One region of the Arthrobacter sp. P1_B11 genome, then DNA from elsewhere that is predicted to be linked to it. Evidence: riboswitches for the same ligand, from Rfam matches in the RefSeq annotation. Region 1 holds a riboswitch; the other holds the start of a gene.
The links. A riboswitch is a leader RNA that binds a small molecule or an ion and turns the genes downstream of it on or off. The one in region 1 is predicted to bind glycine.
Positions count from the first base shown of each region.

Region 2: linked by a shared signal. The riboswitch ahead of gcvP (aminomethyl-transferring glycine dehydrogenase) and the one ahead of gcvP (aminomethyl-transferring glycine dehydrogenase) in region 1 are both predicted to bind glycine.

Region 1 covers NZ_JBFTZQ010000046.1:1,851-11,639, reverse strand. Annotated here, with positions in the region: gene AC1D14_RS21935 (SDR family oxidoreductase) at 1-240, shown strand, start outside; gene AC1D14_RS21930 (alcohol dehydrogenase catalytic domain-containing protein) at 311-1,348, shown strand; gene AC1D14_RS21925 (oxidoreductase) at 1,392-2,222, shown strand; gene AC1D14_RS21920 (DUF6221 family protein) at 2,261-2,653, opposite strand; gene AC1D14_RS21915 (arsenate reductase/protein-tyrosine-phosphatase family protein) at 2,705-3,706, opposite strand; gene AC1D14_RS21910 (alpha/beta fold hydrolase) at 3,877-4,662, shown strand; glycine riboswitch at 4,849-4,946, shown strand; glycine riboswitch at 4,948-5,053, shown strand; gene gcvP (aminomethyl-transferring glycine dehydrogenase) at 5,106-7,958, shown strand; gene gcvT (glycine cleavage system aminomethyltransferase GcvT) at 7,968-9,089, shown strand; gene gcvH (glycine cleavage system protein GcvH) at 9,362-9,745, shown strand; gene glyA (serine hydroxymethyltransferase) at 9,742-9,789, shown strand, end outside.
Region 2 covers NZ_JBFTZQ010000035.1:1,519-11,307, reverse strand. Annotated here, with positions in the region: gene AC1D14_RS20150 (agmatine deiminase family protein) at 1-614, opposite strand, end outside; gene AC1D14_RS20145 (nitrilase-related carbon-nitrogen hydrolase) at 611-1,678, opposite strand; gene AC1D14_RS20140 (Dps family protein) at 1,890-2,369, shown strand; gene AC1D14_RS20135 (ArsR/SmtB family transcription factor) at 2,503-2,871, shown strand; gene AC1D14_RS20130 (SRPBCC family protein) at 2,868-3,326, shown strand; gene AC1D14_RS20125 (MFS transporter) at 3,427-5,001, opposite strand; gene AC1D14_RS20120 (TetR/AcrR family transcriptional regulator) at 5,069-5,608, shown strand; glycine riboswitch at 5,732-5,830, shown strand; gene gcvP (aminomethyl-transferring glycine dehydrogenase) at 6,029-8,875, shown strand; gene gcvT (glycine cleavage system aminomethyltransferase GcvT) at 8,886-9,789, shown strand, end outside.

The DNA of each region.
Region 1 (9,789 bases):
ATTGCCCGGCGCCAGATTGCCCAGGTCCTGGTCCGCAGCCTCAACTCACCGGGCGCGGAGCGCAAAACCTTCGAGCTCGTTGCAACCGCTGGCACCGCGCCCGCGGACTTCGAGGCCCTGTTCGCCCCCCTCGCAGCGGATCCCGCCGGCGGACTCGACGGCGTGCACGATCAGCCGAACATGCCGCTGGACGGCGAGCAGCAACACGTGCGTGAGGAGCTGCGCGTACTCACGCGCTGACGCCCTGCCCCCTGGCGGTCCCAGCACCGCCCGCCCCAGCTCCGATTCTGGAGAAACGAAAGGAAACACAATGCGAGCAACCATCATGTACGCAGCCGGAGACGTGCGCGTGGAGAACGTGCCCGACCCCGTGATCCAGGATCCGACCGACGCGATCGTGCGCATCGTGAATTCGTGTATCTGCGGATCGGACCTGCATCCCTACCACGGCATGCCTGCCTCCGAGCAGGGTAGCCCGATGGGGCACGAGTTCATCGGCGTCGTCGAGGAGACGGGCAGGGACGTGTCCAGGCTGAAGAAGGGCGACTTCGTCATCGCCCCGTTCGCCTGGTCCGACGGGACCTGCGATTTCTGCCGCGAGGGCCTGCAGACCTCCTGCCGCCACGGCGGGTTCTGGGCCGCCGGCGGCATCGGCGGCGCCCAGGCCGAAGCCATCCGCGTCCCGTTCGCTGACGGCACGCTGGTCAAGGCACCGGTCGACGAGGATTCCGCGCTGCTGCCCTCCCTGCTGACCCTCTCCGATGTGTACGGCACCGGCTACCACGCCGCCATTAAGGCCGGAGTGAACGAGCGGACAACCGTCACGGTCATCGGTGACGGCGCTGTCGGCCTGATGGCGGTGCTGTCGGCCAAGCAACTGGGTGCCGAGCAGATTATTCTGATGGGCCGGCACAAGGCCCGCACCGACCTGGGCATCGAATACGGGGCCACCGACGTCGTCGCCGAGCGCGGCGAGGAAGGCATTGCCAGGGTCCGTGAGCTAGCCGGTGGCGACGGCACCCATACGGTGCTCGAGTGCGTAGGACACCGGCCGGCGTACGACCAGGCACTCGGCGTGATCCGTCCGGGCGGTGTCATCAGCCGCGTCGGCGTGCCGCAGTACGAGGATGCCCCGATCGGATTCGGCAGCATGTTCGGCCCGAACGTCACCCTCACCGGCGGCCCGGCCCCCGTCCGCGCCTACATTGAAGCCCTGCTGCCCGGTGTCCTCGACGGCACCGTGAACCCTGGCAAGGTCTTCGACCGCAGCATCAGCCTCGACGACGTGCCCGACGGCTACCGCGCCATGGACAACCGCGAATCCCTCAAGGTCCTCGTCCGCCCCTAGCGCACGTCGCCCCCACTGCTATCCCCCACGAAAGGAAGACCTCATGGCTACATGGCTCATCACAGGATGCTCGACCGGACTCGGCCGGGCTGTCGCTCAGGCAGTGCTCGCCCACGGCGACAACGCGGTCGTCACAGCACGGAACGTCACCACGGTTGACGATCTCGCGGCCGCCTTCCCCGACACGGCACTGGCCCTGCCCCTCGACGTCACCGACCGGGCACAGATCAGCTCGGTGGTGCAGCAGGCCCGGACGCGCTTCGGGGGCATCGACGTGCTCATTAACAATGCCGGCTACGGCTACCGCGCCGCGGTGGAGGAAGCGGACGACGCCGACATTCGGCAACTGTTCGACACTAACGTTTTCGGCGCAGTGGACATGATCAAAGCGGTCCTCCCGGACATGCGCGCGAAAAGGGCTGGGTCCATCCTGAACATCTCCTCCATCGGAGCGCGCATCTCACCGGCCGGCTCCGGATACTACTCGGCAACAAAGTGGGCCCTGGAGGGCCTGTCCGGATCCCTGCACAAGGAACTGCAGCCGCTGGGCATCAAGGTTACCGTCATCGAGCCCGGCGCGTTCCGCACGGACTTCGCCGGCCGCTCACTCACGCAGTCAGCGACGGCGATCGAGGACTACGCAGAGACGGCCGGGAAACGGCGCAAGGAGAACGACACGATCCACGGCACCCAGCCGGGCGACCCAGCCAAGGCGGCAGAAGCGATCCTGGCGGTCGTCAACAGTGCGAACCCGCCGTCGCTGATAGTGCTCGGCAAAGACGCTTTCGACGCATTTGCCGCCGTAGCCCAGGCAGAGCGCGCCGAGCTTGACCAATGGCGGGACCTCAGCCTCAGCACAGGCGTCGAGGGCTGAGGTACGGGCTGCGGCGGGTCAGCTACGTAAACCGCAGCTCAGAGTTCGATGGCCCAGCCTTCTTGGTAGTCACGGTGGTCTCTGTAGGGGGCTGCCATACACATCAGGACGTATTCGCTGGTGCCGTCGACTTCGCTGCGGATGTCGGTGACGAGCGGGACGTTGGCCAGCATCTGTCGTTTCGCGGCGCATTCAGCGAGGATGCGGCCGGGGTTGAACCATGCGATGTAGACCCGGTCTGTGGCTTTGCATTCGAGGTGACCGGGTGCGTGGTCGGCGCGAGCGTCGAGCACGATTCGTTCGTTGGCGGAGTAGAGGGCTGCGGTGTCGCTCCCGGGTCTACCAAACCATTCCCAGGGCGCAGGTGAGGCGGCCAGCGCGATGGCTTCGTCTTCGGCGATCCGGGCTTCGAGGAAGGCGATGATGTCCATGCCCCAATCCTGCCATCCTGCGGGCACCATTTCTGATGCCCATCACGCCCGTTATCCGCGGGCGGGTTGGAACAATTCGACCACGTTGCCGGACGGATCTTCCAGCAGGATCTGCTGACCGCCCGGACCCTTGACGATGTCGTTCCGGAACGCGAGGCCCGCAGCGCGAAGCCGGTCCACTTCGGCCGCGATATCGCTCACGATCAGGTGGATGCGGTTCCATCCCCCCGGGGCAGGCACCGTGCCATCCGGCATTGACCGCCCTGCCGAGCTGGTTGGCCCGCTCAGCAGGAGCCGCAGCCGGCCGCGTACGACGTCGGCGAATGCCGGTGCGGCCCTCATCCTGAGGGTGAATCCGAGGTGCTTTGTGTAGAAGTCGATTGCCGCGTCGACGTCGTCCACCACGTATCGGACGCTGACCATGTCCGTAAGGTCGCTGGGCATGTCTAGATCCTCTGAACTCGTTTGGGAGTACTCGATTGCGTAAAGCAGGAACTGGATTCGCGTGTTCAGTTCGTCCGCCGTGCGGACGAACACCGGGTAATTGTCCTGGTCGGCAGCCCCTTCGGCCGCCGGGTCGGGGATGCTCCAGTGCACCCTCGCAGGCGGCCCCGGGAAATCGGGGCATACCTCCCGTACGCGGTCGCAAAGGCTGATCACATAGTCGAACCGGTGCTCTGCGAACTCACTCAGATGCTTGGAGCGGGCGCCGCTAATGTCAATGCCGCGCTCACGCATCACGCGTACGGCGTTGGGGTGCAGGTCCTTGGGGTGACTGCCCGCACTGACGGCTTCGATTTGGGAGCCGCCGAGGCTGGCCAAGATCGCCTCGGCCATCTGGGATCGGGCGCTGTTTCCCGTACACAGGAACAACACACGAACGCGTGGCTGAACCGGCTGAAGGCCAGGACCGCCCGCGGGCGGTGTCAGCACAGCGGGAACCAGCCGTAGGCCGGGGTGAAGCGCCGCACCGGCTTCGGCGAGCCGTTCGCGATACAAAGCCAGGTTGAGGCTGCAGTACGTGTCACGTCCGTCGGCCGAGCTGCGCCGCATGGTCAATCAATATATTTTGATTGATTTGCGCCGATTTGATGCCGGCCGGTAGGCGCTATGGGGAGAGGCACCAAACGCAGGACGACGACGGTAGGACATCCCGCCGTCGTCCACTTTGCATGCGGTTCTGAGCCCTGTTCGTCGGAAGCGCCCCGGGGTTACGATGCCGTGTGACCTTCACCCACGGCTACGCGGACAACGACGGCCTTCTCATGTACTACGAGGTCCACGGCCGGGTGGTGCCCGGCCAGCCGCCGCTGCTCCTCATCCCGGGAGGCGGCTCCACCATCGGCACCAACTTCAGCGAACTCATCCCGCTGCTGGCCGAACAGCGCCAGGTGATTGCCGTTGAGGAGGAGGGCCATGGCCGCACCCAGCCGACCCGCTGCCCCCTCACCGCCGGGAACTCCGCCGGCGACATCCTCGCCGTTTTGGAGCAGCTCAACGTGGAAACCGTGGATGTGCTGGGATTCAGCGCCGGCGGCCACACCGCCATCGCGCTGGCACTAGGGCATCCCGCCGCGGTCCGGCGCCTCATCGCCGCCTCTACGTTTGTGAGCCGCGATGCCGTGCCGGACGAGTTCTGGGACGGCATGGCGAAGGCCACCCTGGACGACATGCCCGACACCTACAAGGATGCCGACCGCAGTCTCAATCCCGAACCGGGCCACCTGGAGCGACTCTTCGAACTGGACAGCCGGCGCATCCTGGACTTCGCCGGCTGGTCCGACGACGAGCTGCGCACCATCAAAGCCTCCACGCTGGTGGTGAGCGCAGACCGCGACGTTGCCACTGCCGAGCACGCCGCGAGGATTGCCAGCGTCATCCCGGGCGCCCGCCTGCTGGTCATCCCCGGTGGCCACGGCGATTACCTCGGGGAGCTGGCGGCCAGTGCCGGGGACCTCCGGACGATGCATGCCACAGTCCCGTTCCTGCTGCGGTTCCTCGACGACTGAGTCTTGTTGTAGGGGAGCGGCACCCAAAGCAAGCGGACGACGGCGGAACGTCCCGCCGTCGTCCGCTTTGCTGCCCTGCTGGCGGCTTTCTCGAGGCTGCAAAAGGACTCATTTGACGTATATTTTGCATCCAGGCCGGAGAGCAGATAATGTGTGAGCCGTGTCACCCACCAGTGGCACGGCTTATGATCTGCGGCGGGAGAGTCCTGCCGGTACGTTCAGCAGGCGCCGTAGGAGCAAATCCTCCCCAGGAATCTCTCAGGCCCACGTACCGCCGCGGCAAGGCAACTCTGGAAAGCAGTCCGGGAAACCGGGCTCACCGACGGTGCAAGTGGCGCCTGCTAACAGCAGGCAAAGCGGAAACTCTCAGGTCCAATACAGAGCGGGGAGGAACCCGAATCATCGTGGCACTCCAGTGCCACCTGAATTATGGAGTTCCTCACATGACGATCCAGTCGTCCCCGTCCACATTCGCAGACCGCCACATCGGCGCCCGCCGCCAAACAGACATCGACACCATGCTCAAGGCTGTCGGCTACGACAGCGTGGATGGCCTCGTCGACACTGCAGTCCCCGATTCCATCCGCCAGGAAAAGCCTCTCAGCCTGGACAGCGCCCTCAGCGAAGTTGAAGTGCTCGCCGGGCTGCGCAAGCTGGCTTCCAAGAACAAGACGGCCGTGCAGATGATCGGCCAGGGCTACTACGACACCGTCACGCCGCCGGTCATCCGCCGCAACATCCTCGAAGCCCCGGCCTGGTACACGGCCTACACGCCGTACCAGCCGGAAATCTCCCAGGGCCGGCTCGAGGCGCTGCTGAACTTCCAGACCATGGTCCAGGACTTGACGGCACTGCCGGTCGCCAACGCGTCCCTGCTGGACGAGGCCACCGCCGTCGCCGAAGCCGTGTTGCTGATGCGCCGCGCCAACAAGAACAAGACGGCCCGCGACGGCAAGACCGTTATCGACGCCGACTGCCTGCCGCAGACCATCGCCATCGTGCAGGGCCGCGCCGAAGCACTTGGTTTCGAGGTGGAGGTTGCCGACCTGTCCCAGGGCCTGCCCGACGGTGACATCAACGGGGTCGTACTCCAGCAGCCCGGGGTTTCCGGCCGGGTGTGGAACCAGTCCGGTGTGATTGCAGAGGCGAAGGAACGGGGCGCGCTGGTCACCGTGGCAGCCGACCTTCTGGCCCTGACGCTGATTACCCCTCCCGGTGAGCAGGGCGCCGACATCGCCGTCGGCTCCACGCAGCGACTGGGCGTCCCGCTGTTCTTCGGCGGCCCGCACGCGGCCTACATGGCGGTGCGCGAAGGCATGGAACGCACGCTGCCTGGCCGTATAGTCGGCGTCTCCAAGGACAACGCCGGCGTCCCCGCCTACCGCCTGGCCCTGCAGACGCGCGAGCAGCATATCCGCCGCGAAAAGGCCACCTCCAACATCTGCACCGCGCAGGCCCTGCTGGCCATCGTCTCCTCGATGTATGCCGTCTACCACGGCCCCGACGGCCTGAAGGCGATTGCCGAGACCGTCCACAACAACGCCAGGGCCCTCGCCGCCACGTTGAAGGTCGCTGGCCGGGAACTGGTCAGTGAATCCTTCTTCGACACCGTCACGGTCCGCGTGCCCGGCAAGGCCCGGAAGGTCATTACCGCTGCCGAGGCCCGGGGCATCAACCTGCGCTTTATCGATGCGGACACGGTTGGCGTGTCAGTCGATGAGACGACGACGGCGGAGGTCCTCTCCGCGGTGGTCGTCGCCTTTGGCGCCGGTCCGGTGGTGGCGGCCAAGGGTTTCGAACTGCCCGAGACTGTGCTGCGTTCTTCCGATTTCCTGCAGCACCCGGTGTTTAACACCCACCGCTCCGAGACCCAACTGCTGCGCTACATCCGCAAGCTCTCGGACCGGGACCTCGCCCTGGACCGCACCATGATCCCGCTGGGCTCGTGCACCATGAAGCTGAACGCCACCGCCGAGATGGAGGCCATCTCCTGGCCGGAGTTCGCCTCCATCCACCCGTTCGCCCCGGATTCCCAGACCGAAGGCTGGCGGGAACTGATCGGCGGCCTGGAAGCCGACCTCGCCGAAATCACCGGCTACGACCAGGTGTCCATCCAGCCGAACGCCGGTTCCCAGGGCGAGCTTGCGGGCCTGCTGGCAATCCGCGGCTACCACCTCTCCCGCGGCGACGACCAGCGCAACGTGTGCCTGATCCCGGCCTCGGCCCACGGCACCAACGCGGCCTCCGCCGTCCTGGCCGGAATGAAGGTTGTTGTAGTCGCCACGGCGGCCGACGGCACGATCGACCACGCCGACCTCAACGCCAAAATCGAGGCCAACAAGGACGTCCTGTCCGCGATCATGATCACCTACCCGTCCACCCACGGCGTGTACGACGCCGATGTGCGTGAGGTCTGTGACTCGGTGCATGCGGCCGGCGGCCAGGTCTACGTCGACGGCGCCAACCTCAACGCCCTCGTGGGGCTCGCCCAGCCTGGCAAGTTCGGCGGCGACGTGTCCCACCTGAACCTGCACAAGACCTTCTGCATCCCGCACGGCGGCGGCGGCCCGGGCGTCGGTCCGGTCGCTGCCAAGGCCCACCTGGCGCCGTTCATGCCGGGCGACGCCAACAAGGCCGCTCACGAGGCAGGGCATGGTGTGGCGATCTCGGCTTCGCGCTTCGGCTCGGCCGGTGTGCTGCCCATCTCCTGGGCCTACGTGAAGCTCATGGGCGGGGAGGGCCTGACTGAGGCCACCAAGTCTGCGCTGCTCGCGGCGAACTACATTGCTTCCCGCCTGAACGAGTTCTTCCCGGTGCTGTACACCGGCGAAGGCGGACTCGTGGCGCACGAGTGCATCCTGGACCTGCGAGAACTGACGGCCAGGACCGGCGTCACCGCGGAAGACGTGGCCAAGCGCCTGATCGACTACGGCTTCCACGCGCCCACCCTGGCGTTCCCCGTTGCCGGCACGCTGATGGTGGAACCCACCGAGTCCGAGGACCTCGCGGAGATCGACCGCTTCATCGACGCGATGATCACCATCCACGCCGAGATCGAACAGGTCGCCGCCGGGGACTTCACACTCGCGGACAGCCCGCTGCGCAATGCACCGCACACCGCTGCCGCCGTCATCAGCACCGACTGGGCCCGCAAGTACCCACGCGAGCAGGCTGTCTTCCCGGTCCCGACGCTGAAGCAGGACAAGTACTTCCCTCCGGTAGGCCGGATCGACGGCGCGGCAGGGGACCGCAACCTGGTCTGCTCCTGCCCACCTCTTTCCGAGTTTGAAAACTAAGGATTTCTGATGACTGAGAACTACACCGCGCTCTACGAAGAGCACAAGAAGGCCGGCGCCTCCTTCACCGACTTCGGCGGCTGGCAGATGCCCCTGAAGTACTCCTCTGAGCTGGCCGAGCACCACGCCGTGCGCAACGCTGCCGGCCTGTTCGACCTCTCCCACATGGGCGAAGTCTGGGTCACCGGCCCGGACGCCGCAGCCTTCCTGGACTACGCGCTGGCCGGCAAGCTGTCGGCGGTTGCCGTCGGCAAGGCCAAGTACTCGCTGATCTGCCAGGAAGACGGCGGCATCATCGACGACCTGATCTCCTACCGCCGCGGGGAGGAAAAGTACCTCGTGGTGCCGAACGCCGGCAACGCCGTCGTGGTCGCCGCCGCCCTGGCCGAACGGGCCGCCGGCTTCGACGTCAAGGTGGAGGACGTTTCTGCCGAGACGTCCCTGATCGCCGTCCAGGGACCGAACGCAGAAAGCATTCTGCTGGCGCTGGTCCCGGGCGAGCAGCACCCGTTCGTTACGGAGCTCAAGTACTACGCCGCCGTCGAGGTCGAAATCAACGGACAGGAACTGCTGCTGGCCCGCACCGGGTACACCGGCGAGGACGGCTTCGAGATCTACATTCCCAACGAGGACGCAGCAGGCCTGTGGGCGGCATTGCTGGAGATTGGCGCCGGGCACGGGCTCATCCCCGCCGGCCTCGCCTGCCGCGACTCCTTGCGGCTGGAAGCCGGCATGCCGCTCTACGGCAACGAGCTCTCCCGTGAAGGCAACCCTTATGCCGCAGGCCTGGGCCCGGTTGTCTCCCTCGCCAAGGAATCCGACTTCATCGGCAAGGCGGCCCTGAGCGAACTCAAGGCAGCCGGCACCGGCTCCACCACTGGCCGCAAACTGGTGGGCCTCAAGGGCCTGGGCCGCCGTGCCGGCCGCGGCCGCTACCCGGTCCTCAAGGAAGGCAACGTCATAGGCGAAGTCACCTCCGGCCAGCCCAGCCCCACCCTCGGCTACCCGGTCGCGATGGCCTACGTCGACGTCGAACACGCTGCGCCGGGCACCGCCCTGGACATCGACCTGCGCGGCAAGGCAGAGCCGTTCGAAGTCGTCGCACTGCCTTTCTACAAGCGCGAAAAGTAAGTCCCGTACCGTCGGGACCGGCATCCTCCGCGTGCTCGGTCGCGTAGACGCCCGCTGAGCGGACGTGACGCTCCCTTAGACGCACGCTTCCGGATGTCGGACCCCGACGGAGCCACCATAAAGGGCGCCTTCGAAAGCCAAGGGTGCTGGGGTTTACGGCCTGCCGCTGGTTGAGCTTGTCGAAACCGAGGCCACAGCAAGCTCGATCATTGGGGGTTGAGCTTGCCGACCCCCGCAGCCGAACCACCAGATTTCAAACGTAAGGAAAAAACATGAGCAAGGTTGTTGCTGAACTGAAGTACTCCGCAGAGCACGAATGGGTTGCTGCTGACGGGTCGGGCCCTGTGGGGATTGGTATCTCCGCCGTGGCTGCCGATGCGCTCGGCGACATTGTGTACGTGGACCTGCCCGAGGTCGGCTCGGCCGTGACCGCGGGGGAGACCTGCGGCGAGGTGGAGTCCACCAAGTCCGTCTCGGACCTTTATGCACCGGTGACGGGCGAGGTTGTCGAGATCAATGACGACGTCGTTTCGGATCCGGCGCTGATCAACAGCGATCCGTATGGTGCCGGCTGGCTGTTCAAGGTCGCCGTGACCGAAGAGGGCCCGCTCATGTCGGCCGAGGAATACGCTTCAAAGAACGGCGGCGAGCTGTGAGCGGGGCAAGCGCTGCAACGGCAACCTTCGAAGCCGTAGCGTCC
Region 2 (9,789 bases), on a different contig from region 1:
AACCGCTCCGAATCACGGGTGAGGCCGCGCGGAACCCAGATAACGTGCCTGGCGCCGACGGTCCTGGCCAGCTCCGCTTCGATCTCCGGTTTCGTGAGCCCGGGATTGCGGCCCGGGTCCAGCTGCACGGTCTCGGTGACCAGCACGGTTCCCTCGCCGTCCACCTGGATGCCGCCGCCTTCGTTAACCAGACGGGACACGAGATGGTGGGCGCCGGACCGGCCGGCCACTTCCGCGGCGAGGAGCGAGTCCTTGTCCCACCGCGCCCAGTCCTGGGCGCCCCAGCCGTTGAAGACCCAGTCCACCGCACCAAGCCGGCCGGCGCCGTCCAGCACGAAGGTGGGGCCGATGTCCCGCATCCAGGCGTCGTTCAGTTCCGCCGTCAGTACCTCGACGGCGGGATCGAGGTAACGCGCGGCGGTATCGACGTCGTCGGGGGCCACCGCCACGGTGACCGGCTCAAACTCAACGGCGGCATTGGCGACGGCGGCCCAGACGGAACGCGCGGCGTGCGCCTCTTCGGCTGTGTCGCCCAGGGTGTAGCCGCCCGTGGGGAACGCCATCCAGAGCCGGTCCTGGCGTGCCGTTTCGGCGGGCATGCGCCACGCGCTCATGCGGTCACCTCGGCAGGCGCATAACCACTGATTGAACTGGTCGAAATCGCGGGACCCGCCTCGTCCCCGAACGGTGCATCGTGGCGGACGGGTTCGGTGAGCCGGGCATAGGTGTCCGGGCGGCGGGTGGTCAGGAACGGGAACAGCGTGAGCCAGTCCTGGCGCTGGTCCAGGTCAAGGTCCGCGACGAGAACGGCTGACTCGTTCCGCGGAGCCTGCGCCAGGATGCGGCCGTAGGGGTCGGAGATGAAGGAGGTTCCGTAGAAGTTGAGGCTGCCCTCCTGGCCCCAGCGGTTCGGGACCACCATGAACAGGCCGTTGGCGATGCCGTTGCCCACAATCACCTGCTGCCACAGGGGCTGGGTGTCGAACTCCGGGAACAGCGGTTCGGACCCGATGGCCGTGGGATAGACGAGCAGTTCCGCCCCGCCGAGCGAGTACAGCCGGGCCAGTTCGGGGAACCACTCGTCCCAGCAGGTGGGCATGCCGAGGCGTGCGCCGCCGAGTTCGGCAGGCGAGTGGACTTCGTAGGCGTCACCCGCGGGCGGGCCCTGGCGGAAGAACCGGTCCTCGTAGTAGCCGGCGGTGACGGGGATGTGCAGCTTGTGCGTGCTGGCGAGCAGTTCGCCGCCGGGGGACACGAGGATGGAAGTATTCAGTCCCAAGCCGTCGTCCGAGCCGTCGGGGTTGTCCGCCCGCTGGTAGAGCGAGGCGTGGACGCAGATGCCGTGCCTGCGGGCAGCCTCGGCGGCAAAGCGGAAGGTGGGGCCGGTGAGCAGGTCCTCGGCCGCGTCAGAGGGGCGTGGCCTGGTTTGTCCGGCGAGGGACAGATCGTTGTCCGGAATCTGGTCCGCCGGATAGCGGGACAGCGTAAGTTCCGGCAGGAAGACAACTGTGGCGCCGAGGCGGGCTGCGCGCTCGATGCCGTCGTTCAGTTCGGCGCGAAGAGCCGCGGCGTTGCTGTGCCAACGGTGCTGGACGACGCCGATCCGCAGTGCCGGACGCGCGGACGGCACTGTCCGGGCCAGGGAGGAGGGTGAATCGAGGCAGGTGATTTCAATCATGATGACTACTCCAGAGAGACGACCGTCACTAAATGAATGACGTTCATTTAGTATGCACAGCCCGGCGCCGGCTGGCAAGGGTCAATTTGAATAGCATTCATATATGACAGAAATGGCAAGTAAGCTGATCGTGAAATTTTGGGCCTGCTCCTGCCTGCCCTGACCCGGCCTGCGGTAGCGTCGGAGCTACTGGACCACTCGAGGAGGACGAATGAAAGCTTCACCGACACTGACCAACAACATGCAGGCCGTGCTTGCGGACCTGATCGAACTGCACATCCAGGGCAAGCAGGCGCACTGGAACATTGTGGGGACCAACTTTAGGGACCTTCACCTGCAGCTGGACGAGATTGTCGATGCCGCCAGGGCGTTTGCTGACGACATGGCGGAGCGGATGCGCGCCCTGCACGCGCTGCCCGATGGCCGCAGCGAGACGGTGGCCAAGTCCACCAGCCTGGCCCAGTTCCCGGAAGGCCTCATCAACACCAAGGACGCGATCGACCGGATCGTCGCCGCGCTTGAGGCCGCAGTGGGCACCATGCGCAAGGTCCATGACGAGGTGGATGAAGAGGACCCCACCACCGCAGACCTGCTGCACGCCTTCATTGAAAAGCTGGAGCAGTACGCCTGGATGGTGGGTGCCGAGAACATGAAGGCCTCGGCCAGCGTCACGCAGCCCGACAGCAAGTAACCGCAGCCTAAAAATCTGAGATCCGCAGGCGGCCGACGCCCGCGGAACCGACAGAACAGCCCCGGAGTTCCTCCGGGGCTGTTTTGTGCTTTGAACCCTTGACTTTCCGGCGCCGCGGAGAATACTTAAGCATGTGCTTAACAATCAGCTGCCGGAGGATCCGGACCTGGATTCCGTGTTCCAGGCGCTCGCCGACCCCACCCGGAGGGCGATCCTTATCCGCCTCTGCGACGGCCCGGCGTCAGTCTCGCAGCTGGCCCGACCGTTTGCCATGAGCCTGCCGGCAATCCTCCAGCACCTGCAGGTCCTGGAGGGCAGTGGCCTGGTCCGCAGCGAAAAGATCGGACGCGTGCGCAGCTGCACCATTGTCCCCGCTGCCGTCCGCCGTGCGGAGGGCTGGCTCAGCGCGCGCCGGACGGCTGAAGAACGCCGCCTCGACCGGCTCGAGTCGTTCCTTGATTCAGATGATCCACCCACAACAACAACCAGGAGTACGCCATGAGCACCCCCATCACGCATGCCAGCTTCACGTTGTCACGCACGCTCAACGCCCCGCCGTCGCGCGTTTTTGAAGCGTTCTCGGATTTCGCCAGCAAGAAGAAGTGGTTTGGCGGCCCGCCGGAGTGGAACCAGGGCGAATCAAGCCTCGAGTTCCGGGAGGGCGGCCGTGAGACGGACGTCGGAGGGCCCGAGGGCGGTTTCGTTTCGACCATGCAGGCCCTCTATTACGACATCGTGGACAACGAGCGGATCGTCTATACCTACGAGATGCTGCTGGACGGCCAGCGCACGTCCGTTTCGCTCAGCACGGTGGAGCTTCAGGCTGAGGGCGACGGTACCCTGCTGACGCTGACCGAACAGGGCGCCTACTTCACGGAGGTTGACCAGGTGGCCGGGAGGAAGGAAGGAACCGACGGCCTGCTCGATGCCTTGCAGGCCTTCGTCGAAGGCCACTGAGCAGCGGCCGCGGCAGGCCGCCATCGCTCCTCCGCCGTCGCCCTTCCGGCGGCGGGACCGGCCGGCGGCAGGCGGCCTCGGCAGCCCACCGGCCGGTCCCTTAGCGGGCCCTCGGCACCCGGCGGAGAACGACGGCGGAGAGGACTGACGCTCCCGCCATCAGTACCAGCGCGATGGCCGCCGTGATGTGGACGCCCGAGTCGAAGGCCGCCCGGGCGGCCGCGGCGAGGGCTTCGGACAGCGGCGCCGGCAACGTTCCCGCAAGCTCCATGGCCCCCGCCAGGGTTTCCCGGGCCCGGTCCGTGGAGTCCGCGGGCGCCACCTGGGTTACGGCTGCGGGCAGTGCAAGCTGCCTCTGGTAGGAGGCGGTCAGGATCGATCCCAGAACGGCCGTACCGAGCAGTGAGCCCACTTCGTAGCCCGTCTCGGAAATCGCCGCCGCGGCCCCGGATTTCGCGGGCGGCACGGCGCCTAGGATCAGGTCGTTGGAGATTGTTTCGGCGGCACCCACGCCGAGGGCAAGGAGGAGCAGTGCACCAAGCAGCAGGGCCGGTCCGGCGGAGTGGTCGCCAAAAGCCACCAGGGAGTAGCCCGACGCGCTCAGCGACAGGCCGCCGGCCACCACGAACCCGGGCCGAATCTTCCGGACCAGCGGCACCACCAGAAGCCCCGCCACCACGGTGGCCGTCAGTGCGGGCAGCATGGCGGTCCCCGACGCCGAGGGCGACATCCCTTCCAGCAGTTGCAGGTGCTGTGCCAGGAAGAGGATGAAGCCGTTGAAGGAGAACAGCGCCAGCACGTTGGCTGTGATGGCCGTGCTGAACACCCTGTTCCTGAACAGGGACAGGTCCAGCAGCGGGGACGCGAGCCGCTGCTGGCGACGAACGAAGACGAAGCCCATGGCCATGCCAAAGGCAATGATGGACAGGGCCTGTGCGCCCGGTCCTTCGGTGGCCAGTTCCTTGATTCCGTAGACCATGGGCACCATGGTCAGCATTGACAGCAGGATGCTGGGCATGTCCACCCGGCCCGGCCTGGGGTCCCTGGACTCCGGAATGAAGAACGGGCCGAAGATGAGCAGCGGCAGCATGATGGGCGCGGCCACGAGCAGGACCGCGCCCCACCAGAACTGCTCCACGAGCCAGCCGCCGAAAATCGGGCCGAGGGCTGCGCCGCCGGAGAAGCCTGCCGCCCAGATTGCGACCGCCAGCCTGCGCCTGTTGGGGTCCGGAAAAATGTTGCGGATGAGCGAGAGCGTGGACGGCATCAGCATGGCGCCAAAGAAGCCCAGTGCGGCACGGCCGGCAATTAGCCATTCGGCGCTTGGGGCGAACGCTGTGGCGGCCGAGACTCCGGCGAATCCCATGGTGCCAATCAGCAGCAGCCGGCGGCGCCCGATCCTGTCACCCAGGCTTCCCATGGCAACCAGAAGACCGGCCAGGACCAGGGCGTAGGCGTCCACGATCCACAGCAGCTGCACTCCGGACGTATCCAGGCTCCGCGCGATTGCCGGCAGGGCGAAGGTCAGTGCGGTGTTGTCCACGGCCACGAGCAGGACCGGAAACATGAGCAGACCCAGGGCAAGCCAGTCGCGGGCTCCGCCGCTGGCGGGGGAGGGCTGTGCTGCTGCTTGCGTGATGGGCTTCTGCTGCTGGAGGTCTGCGGACGCGGTCATGCCTTAACTGTACCGTCTGGACGGTATAGTTATCAAGCGAATGACCAGAACAGGCATGATGGGAGCCATGGCCAGAAAACCAGTAGCGCGCAGTGCCGTCCTCGACGCCTTTGAGTCACTCCTCATCGAAGTAGGGGAGCGAGCAGCAACCCTGGATGCCGTGGCCGGGCGCGCTGGGGTTTCCAAAGGGGGCCTGCTCTACCACTTCCCGAATAAGGAGGCCCTGATCGGGGTCCTGCTGGACCGCCTGGACGAGCATGCCGAGGCCGATGCCCGGGCCATGGCCACGGCACCCGAAGGTGCGGCCGCCTACTTCATCAAATCCTCAGTGTGGGCAGACACCCCTCTGGACCGCGTCATTGTGGCGGCAACGCGGCTCGCAGAGGTGGCCCATCAGGAGACCCGGCGGCGTTTCGCCCATATTCAGCAGCGCTGGCTCAATGAGATCGCCAAGGATGTGGGGCCCGGGCTCGCGAAGGCGGTCCTGTACATGGGGGACGGCCTGTATTTCAATGCGATGTTGTCGATCGGGCCGGCCGCGACAGCTGCCGAGACGGCCGCCGACGTCGAAAGCCTGCTTGCCGCGCTGGAGCGGCTCCGGGACTGACCGGCCGGTGCTGAAAGCGCCGGCGGCAGTACCATCCGGCCGCTACGAGACAGTTTGCGGACGCGTTCCGGACATAGGAGAATAGCCTCTGTGGCTGTTGTCACCGCAAACTGAATATGCCTTTGATCTGCGGCGGGAGAGTTCTGCAAGTAGGTACAAGCAGGCGCCGTAGGAGCAAATCCTCCCCAGGAATCTCTCAGGCCCATGTACCGCCGCGGCAAGGCAACTCTGGAAAGTAGCAGGCTGTCCGTCTGGAGTCCCGGGATCATCCCGAAACATCAGGACATGCTGTGCTCACCGACGGTGCAAGCGGGGCTGTGCGCAAACCACAGCAACGCGGAAACTCTCAGGTCCAATACAGAGCGGGGAGGAACCCGATCGATGTGGCGTACCCTGCGCCGCCTTAGTTATGGAGTTCCCTTGACTGTCAATTCAGCCTCCACGTCCTTCGTTGACCGGCATATCGGCGCCCGCCGTGAAGCCGACGTCGACGCCATGCTCAAGGCTGTCGGCTACGACACCGTTGATGCTCTGGTTGATACCGCAGTTCCCAAAGACATCCGGCAGGACTCCCCGCTGGAGCTTGCCCCGGCCCTGAGCGAAGTTGAAGCCCTCGCCGAGCTGCGCAAGCTTGCCGCGAAGAACAAGACGGCCGTGCAGATGATCGGCCAGGGCTACTACGACACCGTGACCCCGCCGGTGATCCGCCGCAACATCCTCGAAGCCCCGGCCTGGTACACGGCCTACACGCCGTACCAGCCGGAAATCTCCCAGGGCCGGCTCGAGGCGCTGCTGAACTTCCAGACCATGGTGCAGGACCTCGTGGGGCTGCCCATCGCCAACGCTTCGCTGCTGGACGAAGCAACCGCCGTGGCCGAGGCCGTGCTGATGATGCGCAGGGCCAACAAGAACAAGGCCGCCCACGACGGCAAGACGGTGCTCGACGCCGACTGCCTGCCGCAGACCATCGCCATCGTCAAGGGCCGCGCCGAGGCCCTCGGCTTTGAGGTGGAGGTCGCCGACCTTTCCAAAGGACTGCCTGACGGCGTCATTAACGGCGTTGTCCTCCAGCAGCCCGGGGTTTCCGGCCGCGTCTTCGACCACTCCGAGGTCATCGCTGCCGCCAAGGAGCGCGGTGCACTGGTGACGGTTGCCGCGGACCTCCTTTCACTGACGCTCATCACCCCTCCGGGCGAGCAGGGTGCGGACATCGCCGTCGGCTCGGCGCAGCGCCTCGGCGTGCCTCTGTTTTACGGCGGACCCCACGCCGCCTACATGGCAGTCCAGAAAGGCCTCGAGCGCTCGATGCCGGGCCGCCTCGTCGGCGTCTCCAAGGACTCTGCAGGAGTTCCGGCCTACCGTCTGGCCCTGCAGACCCGTGAGCAGCACATCCGCCGCGAAAAGGCGACGTCCAACATCTGCACCGCGCAGGCCCTGCTGGCCATCGTCGCCTCGATGTACGCCGTGTACCACGGTCCGGACGGGCTGAAAGCGATTGCCGAAACCGCTCACCGCCACGCCAGGACCCTCGCCACCTCGCTGAAGGCTGCCGGGCTGGTCGTCCTCCACACCAGCTTCTTCGACACCGTGAGCGTGTCTGTGCCGGGCAAGGCGGCGGACATCATCGCCGCGGCCGAGGCCAAGGGCATCAACCTCCGCAGCATCGACGCGGACACCGTGGGCATCTCCACCGATGAAACGACGACGGCGGCAATTGTCGAGGACGTCCTCGGCGCCTTCGGTGCCACGGCCGTTGAGGCGACGGACGCTTTTTCCCTGGACGCCGCCGTCGAACGCTCTTCCGAGTACCTGCAGCATCCGGTGTTCAACACCCACCGCTCCGAGACCCAGCTGCTGCGCTACGTGCGCCGGCTGTCCGACCGCGACCTCGCGCTGGACCGCACCATGATCCCGCTGGGTTCGTGCACCATGAAGCTGAACGCGACGGCCGAAATGGAAGCGATCTCCTGGCCGGAGTTCGCGTCCATCCATCCGTTTGCCCCGGATTCCCAGACCGAGGGCTGGCGCGAACTGATTGCAGATCTTGAAGCGCAGCTGACCGAGATCACCGGCTATGACCAGGTGTCCATCCAGCCCAACGCCGGTTCCCAGGGCGAGCTCGCGGGCCTGCTGGCCATCCGCGGCTACCACCGTTCACGCGGCGATGACCAGCGCAACATCTGCCTGATCCCGGCCTCCGCCCACGGCACGAACGCGGCCTCGGCCGTCCTGGCCGGAATGAAGGTTGTTGTTGTGGCCACGGCGGCAGATGGCACGATCGACCACGCCGACCTCAACGCCAAGATCGAGCTGCACAAGGACGCACTGTCCGCGATCATGATCACCTACCCGTCCACCCACGGCGTGTACGACGCCGATGTCCGGGAAGTCTGCGACGCCATACACGCAGCCGGCGGGCAGGTCTACATCGACGGCGCCAACCTCAACGCCCTCGTGGGGCTCGCCCAGCCGGGCAAATTCGGCGGCGACGTCTCGCACCTGAACCTGCACAAGACCTTCTGCATCCCGCACGGCGGCGGCGGCCCGGGCGTCGGTCCGGTCGCTGCCAAGGCCCACCTGGCGCCGTTCATGCCCGGCAACGCCGCGACCTGGACCGAAGGTAATGACGTGCCCATCTCCGCTTCGAACTACGGATCAGCAGGCGTCCTGCCGATCTCCTGGGCTTACGTGAAGCTCATGGGCGGCAGCGGCCTGACCGACGCCACCAAGTCCGCGCTGCTCGCCGCGAACTACATTGCGGCGCGCCTGAACGACTTCTTCCCGGTGCTGTACACGGGCGAGGGCGGGCTCGTGGCCCACGAGTGCATCCTGGACCTGCGCGAGCTCACCGCCAGGACCGGCGTCACGGCGGAGGACGTTGCCAAGCGCCTCATCGACTACGGCTTCCACGCACCTACCCTGGCGTTCCCTGTTGCCGGCACGCTGATGGTGGAGCCCACGGAGTCCGAAGACCTGGACGAAATCGACCGCTTCATCACGGCCATGATCTCCATCCGGGCTGAAATCGACCAGGTGGCCAACGGCGACTTCAGCGTGGCGGACAGCCCGCTGCGCAACTCCCCGCACACCGCCGCCGCCGTCATCAGCTCCGACTGGGCCCGCGAATACCCGCGCGAACAGGCAGTGTTCCCGGTGCACTCCCTCAAGCAGGACAAGTACTTCCCGCCCGTGGGCCGGATCGACGGCGCTCTGGGCGACCGCAACCTGATCTGCTCCTGCCCGCCGCTTTCCGAATTTGAAAACTGAGGATCCGCCGATGTCTGAGAATTACACCGCCCTTTACGAAGAGCACAAGAAGCTCGGCGCCTCCTTCACCGACTTCGGCGGGTGGCAGATGCCGCTCAAGTACAGCTCCGAGCTGGCCGAACACCGCGCCGTCCGCAGCGCGGCAGGCATCTTCGACCTGTCCCACATGGGTGAAGTCTGGGTGACCGGCCCGGACGCCGCAGCCTTCCTGGACTACGCGCTCGTCGGCAAGATTTCGGCGATGGCCGTCGGCAAGGCCAAGTACTCGCTGATCTGTAAGGAAGACGGCGGCATCATCGACGACCTCATCGTGTACCGCCGGCCCGCTACTGCGGACACCGCACAAGGCGGTACGGACAGGTTCCTTGTGGTGCCCAACGCCGGCAACGCCCAGGTGGTTGCCCAGGCCCTCGCCGAGCGTTCCGCCGGGTTCGACGCCGTGGTTGAGGACGTCTCCGCCGCCACGTCGCTGATCGCTGTCCAGGGTCCCAAGGCCGAGGAAATCCTCCTCCGCCTGGTTCCCGCCGCGCAGCACGAGCTCGTCACCGGCCTGAAGTACTACGCCGCCGTGGAAGTTCCTTTCCTGGTGGGCGGTGCGAGCCAGGAACTTCTGCTCGCCCGCACGGGCTACACCGGCGAGGACGGCTTCGAGATCTTCGTGAACAACGACGACGCCGCCGCCCTCTGGCAGGCCATCGTCGCCATTGCGGACGAAGGGGAGCTGACGCCTGCGGGACTCGCCTCCCGCGATTCGCTCCGCCTCGAAGCCGGAATGCCGCTGTACGGCAACGAGCTTTCCCTCGAAGGGGACCCCTTCGCCGCCGGCCTGGGCCCCGTCGTCGCGCTGTCCAAGGATGGCGACTTCGTGGGCAAGGCGGCGCTGAGCGCGCTCAAGGCAGCCGGCACCGGTTCCA